DNA from 2 places in the Streptomyces sp. NPDC051563 genome. Region 1 is predicted to be linked to the other one. Evidence: riboswitches for the same ligand, from Rfam matches in the RefSeq annotation. Region 1 holds a riboswitch; the other holds the start of a gene.
The links. Region 1 has a riboswitch for thiamine pyrophosphate ahead of thiO (glycine oxidase ThiO). Riboswitches for the same ligand answer to the same signal wherever they lie in the genome.

Region 1 (3,258 bases):
GTTCGTGTAGGGGAGGACGGTGAAGCCGTCGTCGACCAGGGTCTCCGCCGCGTCGAGCAGCTCGACCCCGTCCGGGAGGAGGGTGCGTTCGTCGGCGACGACCTCCAGTTTGATCCAGTCCGTGCCGAGGGCCTCGCGGGCCAGCCGGGCCGTCAGTACGGCCTCGCCGGCGGTGAAGCAGCCCGCGGTGTTGGGGAGTACGGAGATGCCGAGGCGGTTCAGGACGGACAGGACCGAGCCCTGGACCGTCGGGTCGAGGCGCCGCATCGCGACCGTGGTGAGTTCGGTGCCGGACGCGACCAGCGCCCGTTCCAGGATGTCCAGGCTCGGGGCTCCGCCCGTGCCCATGATCAGGCGGGAGGAGAAGGTCCGGCCGGCGAGGGTGAAGGCGTCGTCTGCCATGGGGTCAGCCTCCCTGGACCGCGGTGAGGACCTCGACGCGGTCGCCGTCGGCCACGGAGGTGTAGGGCCATTGGCCGCGCGGCACGACGGTTTCGTTGAGGGCGGCCGCGACCCCCTTGGTGGCTTCGGTGAGGGTGGCGACCACGGTGGCGAGCATGGTCCCGTCCGCGATCTCGCGCGGCTCGCCGTTGACGGAAATGGTCATGCGAACGACTCCTGTCGCGTGAGGGGGGATGTGAGGGGGGATGCGGGGGTGGACGTGAGGGTGAAACGGCGTGGGGTGAAGGGGCGGGCGATCTCCGGCAGTTCGCCGGTGGTCAGGAGGTCCGCCATCACGTCCCCGGTCAGCGGGGTCAGCAGGACGCCGTTGCGGTAGTGCCCGGTGGCCAGGTGCAGGCCGGGGAGTTCGGTCGGGCCGAGGAGGGGGGCGTTGTCCGGGGAACCGGGACGCAGCCCCGCGCGGGTCTCCACCAGGGGGAGTTCGGTGATCCCCGGCACCAGTTCGTGGGCGTCGCGCAGGAGTTCGTAGACCCCGCCCGCGGTGACGGTGGTGTCCCAGCCGAGTTCCTCGCTGGTGGCGCCGACGACGAGTTCGCCGTTCTCGCGGGGGACCAGGTAGACGTGGCTGCCGCGCACCACGGCCCGTACGGTCCGTGACAGGAACGGCGCGTAGGACGGCGGCACCGCGAGGCGCAGCACCTGCCCCTTCACCGGCCGTACGGGGGCCACGGCCTCGGGCGGTACGCCGTCCAGCCGGCCGCTGAGCGAACCCGCGGCCAGCACCACCTGGTCGGCGCGCAGCTCCGTGGCATCCGAGTCGTCGAGGACCGCGCCGCAGGCCCGGTCGGCGGTGGTCAGCAGCCGGGCCGCGGCGGCGCGGTGCAGGGTGACGCCGGCCCGTTCGCAGGCGGCCAGCAGGGCGGCGGCGAGGCGGCGGGGGTCGACCTGGTGGTCGCCGTCCACGCGCAGGCCGCCGCGTACGCCCGGAGCCAGCATCGGCTCCAGGCGGCGGCACTCGCGGCCGGTCAGCCACTCGGACTCCAGGCCGCAGCGGCGCTGGAGGGCGTGCAGCTCGCGCAGGTGCAGCCGGTCGTCGGCGTCGAGGGCGACGGCGAGGGTGCCGCAGGCGCGGTAGCCGATGTCCATGCCGCCGCTGGCTTCGGCGAGCTCGGCGGCGAACGCGGGGTAGCGGGCGGCGGAGGCGAGGTTGAGCCCGAGCAGGGTCTCCTCGCCGTAGTGCAGCTCGGTGACGGCGGCCAGCATGCCGGCCGCGACCTGGGCGGCGCCGCCGCCGGGGTCCGGATCGGCCAGCGCGGTGCGCAGCCCGCGGCGAGCCGCCCGCCAGGCGGTGACCAGCCCGATGATGCCGCCCCCGATGACGAGGACGTCGTGGCCGGGACTCCGGCCGTTCCTGGATGAATGCATGGGCGTCCAGCCCCTCCCTTCGCCGGCATGACCCGGATCAGGTTCGTACGGTCGGAGGCCGGCCAGCCTCCCTCTCAGCCCGGTGCGCCCGGACTCCCGCGATAGGTTCGGTGCCAGAGTAACGCCGAGGCCGACGGCCGGTAAGGCTGCCTCCCCGGTGCCGGGGCCGGCCCGGCCCGGCCCGCGGGAGGTTTCCGCCCGCTATTCCTGGCGGACCGTCAGTTGATTAGGCTGAGCCGCGTGAGCGAGCAGACGCAACAGCAGACGCAACAGGCCGGCACCCCTCCGCGCGGAGTCGTGATCGTCGGCGCCGGAATGGCCGGGGTCCAGACCGCGGTTGCCCTGCGGGAACAGGGCTGGACCGGCCCCGTCACCCTGCTGGGGGCCGAACCCCACCAGCCCTACGACCGGCCCCCGCTGTCCAAGGCGGTGCTCCTCGGCAAGGCGGAGGACTCGGCCTTCGACGTCGACTTCGAGGAGCTCGGCATCGGGCTCCGGCTGGGCGTCGAGGTCACCGGGCTGCGCCCCGCCGACCGGGAGGTGGACACCGAGGCGGGCCCGGTCCCGTACGAGGTCCTCGTGCTGGCGACCGGCGCCCTCCCGCTGACCCTGCCCGGCGCGGAGGGCGTCCCCGGGGTGCACCTGCTGCGCACCCTGGACGACGCGGCCCGGCTGCGGCCCGTACTGGAGGCCGGCTCGCCGGTGGTCGTGGTCGGGGCCGGCTGGATCGGGGCGGAGTTCGCCACCGCCGCGCGCGGGGCGGGCTGCGCGGTGACCGTCGTCGAGGCGGCCGACCGGGTGCTGGCGGGCGCGCTGCCCGCGGAGGTCGCCGAGCCGATGGGGCGGTGGTACGCCCAGGCGGGCGCCGAGCTGCTGACCGGCGCGCGGGTGGCCTCCGTGGAACCGGGCCGGGTCCTGCTCGCCGACGGGCGGGCGCTGCCCGCCGGGGCGGTGGTGGTGGGCATCGGCGCCCGGCCGGCCACCGGATGGCTGGCGGGGTCGGGAGTGGAGCCCGGGGCGGACGGGGCGGTGATCGCCGACGAGCGGCTGCGCACCTCGGTGCGCGGGGTGTACGCGGTGGGGGACTGCGCCTCGTTCCCCTCGGGGCGCTACGGGTCCCGGCTGCTGGTGCACCACTGGGACAACGCGCTCCAGGGGCCGCGGGTGGTCGCGGCGGACATCGTGGCCGGGGGCTCCGGCGAGCAGGTCTACGACCCGGTGCCGTACTTCTGGTCGGAGCAGTTCGGCCGCTTCGTGCAGTACGCGGGGCACCACGGCTCCGCGGATGCGCTGGTGTGGCGCGGCTCCCCGGCGGAGGACACCTGGTCGGTGTGCTGGCTGCGGGAGGGGCGGCTCGTCGCGGTCCTCGCGGTGGGGCGCCCGCGCGACCTCGCCCAGGGGCGGCGCCTCATCGAGTCGGGCGTCCCGGTG
Region 2 (3,258 bases), on a different contig from region 1:
ATGTCGGGCCGGGCCAGCACCTCGCCGATCCGGCCGAACTGCCAGCCGGCGTCCGTCTTGAGCCCGCGTCCGACGATCGCGGCGACGGGGTACGCGAAGAACAGCCCGAAGAAGACGAGCGGCACGGCCATCAGACCGAGCCTGACGGCCGTGGCCCGCCCGCTCTCCTTCGGAACGCCGCTCACCCGTCCTACTTCACGACGAGGGCGGACCAAGCCTTGACCCACTGGTCGCGGTTCTTGGCGATGGCCTCCGGGGCGACCGTCTCGGGCTTCTCGATGACCACGCCGTGCTTGGTGAACAGCTCCGGGAGGACCGCGTCCTTGGTCACCGGGTTCACGAACATCTGGAGCGGCATGTCCTCCTGGAACTTCTTGGAGATCAGGAAGTCCAGGAGCGCCTTGCCGCCCTCCTCGTTCTTCGCGCCCTTGAGCAGACCGGCGAACTCGGTCTGGCGGAAGCAGGTGCCCGTCGAGACGCCCGTGGGGGCCTCGGCCGGCTGCGGCTCGCCGTACAGGACCTCGACCGGCGGGCTGGAGGCGTAGGAGACGACCAGCGGGCGGTCGCCCTTGGCCTTCTTGCCGCCCGCGGAGCCGGAGAAGCGCTCGTTGTAGGCCTGCTCCCAGCCGTCGACGACCTCGACGCCGTTGGCCTTGAGCTTGCTCCAGTAGTCCTTCCAGCCCGCGTCCCCGTACTTGCCGACGGAGGCGAGGAGGAAGCCCAGGCCGGGCGAGGAGGTCGCGGCGTTCTCGGTGACCAGGAGGTTCTTGTACTCCGGCTTGATCAGGTCGTCCAGCGTCTGCGGCGGGGCGAGCTTCTTGTCGGCGAAGTAGGCCTTGTCGTAGTTCACGCAGATGTCGCCGGAGTCCACGGGGGTGACCCGGTGCTCCTTGTCGAGCACGAACTCGGGCTTCACGTCGGCGAGCCCCTTGGCCTCGTACGGCGTGAAGATGCCGTTGTCGAGGGCACGGGAGAGGAGCGTGTTGTCCACGCCGAAGAAGACGTCGCCGCGCGGCGAGCCCTTGGTGAGGATCTCCTGGTTCAGGGCCGCGCCGGCGTCGCCCGACTTCAGGACCTTGACGGTGTAGCCGCTCTGCTGCTCGAACTCCTTGAGGACCGTGTCGGTCACGTTGAAGGAGTCGTGCGAGACGAGGGTGATCGTCTTGCCGGTACCGGACTTGGACGCCGGGGCGTCGCTCGCCCCGGCGGACTTGTCCTTGGCGTCGCCGCCGCCGCAGGCGCTGAGCGTGGTGACGCCGAGCGCGGCCGCGAGCGCGATGCCCGCCAGCTTCTTGGTGGTGCTCATTGGTGCATTCCTCCTGGGATGTCCAGGAGAAGACGCGGCCCTGCCCGGCGCTCTGTGGAGCGGTCGCCGGGCAGGGCGCAACAGCTTGAGTGGTGACCGAACTTCCTACCCCGAATGACCGGGGCGAGGTTCAGAGGGTCTGCGGTGACGGATACCGCACTCTCAGCGCTGTGGCGCTCCCCTGTCGGAATATGAAATTGGTTGTTCGGCCACAGAGTACCCCGCGGCCGAAAGCAAACCTCAACTGGCGAAAATCATCGCTCCGAGGCGGCGAGCTGGCCGCACGCGCCGTCGATCTCCTGCCCGCGGGTGTCGCGGACGGTCACCGGCACGCCGTGGCGGGCGATGGCGTCCACGAACGCCTTCTCGTCCTCGGGCCGCGAGGCGGTCCACTTCGAGCCGGGCGTCGGGTTCAGCGGGATCAGATTGACGTGCACGCGCTTGCCCTTGAGCAGCTTGCCGAGCAGGTCACCGCGCCAGGCCTGGTCGTTGATGTCGCGGATCAGGGCGTACTCGATGGAGATCCGGCGGCCGGACTTCTCCGCGTACTCCCACGCCGCACCGAGCACCTCGCGGACGTTCCAGCGGGTGTTCACCGGGACCAGGGTGTCGCGGAGCTCGTCGTCCGGGGCGTGCAGGGAGACGGCGAGGCGGCACTTGAAGCCCTCGTCGGCGAAGCGGAGCATCGCCGGGACCAGGCCCACGGTGGAGACGGTGATCCCGCGCTGGGACAGGCCCAGGCCGTCGGGCTCCGGGTCGGTGAGGCGGCGGATGGCGCCGACGACGCGGTTGTAGTTCGCGAGCGGCTCGCCCATGCCCATGAAGACGATGTTCGACAGCCGGGCGGGCCCGCCGGGGACCTCGCCGTCGCGCAGGGCGCGCATGCCGTCGACGATCTGGTGGACGATCTCCGCCGTCGACAGGTTGCGGTCGAGGCCGGCCTGGCCGGTGGCGCAGAACGGGCAGTTCATGCCGCAGCCGGCCTGCGAGGAGATGCACATGGTGACCCGGTCCGGGTAGCGCATCAGCACGGACTCGACGAGCGTGCCGTCGTGCAGCTTCCACAGGGTCTTGCGGGTGGTGTCGTCATCGCACGAGATGTGCCGCAGGACGTTCATCAGGTCCGGCAGCAGCTCCTGCTGGAGCTTCTCGCGCGAGGCGGCGGGGATGTCGGTCCACTCGGCCGGGTCGTGCGCGTACCGGGCGAAGTAGTGCTGGGAGAGCTGCTTGGCCCGGAAGGGCTTCTCGCCGATCGCGGCGACCGCCTCCCGGCGCTCCTCGGGGGTGAGGTCGGCGAGGTGCCGGGGCGGCTTCTTCGCTCCGCGAGGGGCGACGAAAGTGAGCTCTCCCGGGACAGGGCGGGCCATGGCAGGTACTCCTTGTAAGACGAAAGGCGCGCCGCAGAAGCAGCGCGCCTTCCAAGAGTAACCGCCCCGCCTGTACGGGCGCCTTTTCGCAGGTCAGCCGGTGCCGACGAACAGGGCCAGCAGCAGCCACACCACCGGGGCCGTCGGAAGCAGGGAGTCCAGCCGGTCCATGATGCCGCCGTGGCCCGGCAGCAGGGTGCCCATGTCCTTGATCCCGAGATCCCGCTTGATCATGGATTCCCCGAGGTCGCCGAGCGTGGCGCTGACGGCGACGGCGAGGCCGAGCACCAGGCCCTGCCACCAGACGCCCCCGTCGATCAGGAACTCCATGCACAGCGCGCCGGCCCCCATCGCGAAGGCCACCGCTCCGAAGAGCCCCTCGCGGGTCTTTCCGGGGCTGATGCGCGGCGCGAGCTTGGTCTTGCCGAAGCGCCAGCCCACCGCGTAGGCCCCGGTGTCGCTGACCACGGTCAGGACCAGGAAGGTGACGACCCGCTGGGGCCCGTCGTCGGCGGTGAGCAGCATCGCGACGAACGTGGCCAGGAAGGGCACGTAGAACGCCGCGAAGACACCGGCGGTGACGTC

Region 2: it holds a riboswitch for thiamine pyrophosphate, as region 1 does, so the genes downstream of both, ACIA8F_RS18505 (thiamine ABC transporter substrate binding subunit) here and thiO (glycine oxidase ThiO) in region 1, are expected to answer to the same signal.

What each region holds. Positions count from the first base shown of each region.
Region 1 covers NZ_JBITDL010000030.1:1,136-4,393, reverse strand. Annotated here, with positions in the region: gene ACIA8F_RS30005 (thiazole synthase) at 1-402, opposite strand, end outside; gene thiS (sulfur carrier protein ThiS) at 407-607, opposite strand; gene thiO (glycine oxidase ThiO) at 604-1,827, opposite strand; TPP riboswitch at 1,825-1,937, opposite strand; gene ACIA8F_RS29990 (NAD(P)/FAD-dependent oxidoreductase) at 2,068-3,258, shown strand, end outside.
Region 2 covers NZ_JBITDL010000014.1:124,388-127,645, reverse strand. Annotated here, with positions in the region: gene ACIA8F_RS18510 (ABC transporter permease) at 1-131, opposite strand, end outside; gene ACIA8F_RS18505 (thiamine ABC transporter substrate binding subunit) at 191-1,306, opposite strand; TPP riboswitch at 1,391-1,499, opposite strand; gene rlmN (23S rRNA (adenine(2503)-C(2))-methyltransferase RlmN) at 1,561-2,673, opposite strand; gene ACIA8F_RS18495 (phosphatidate cytidylyltransferase) at 2,767-3,258, opposite strand, start outside.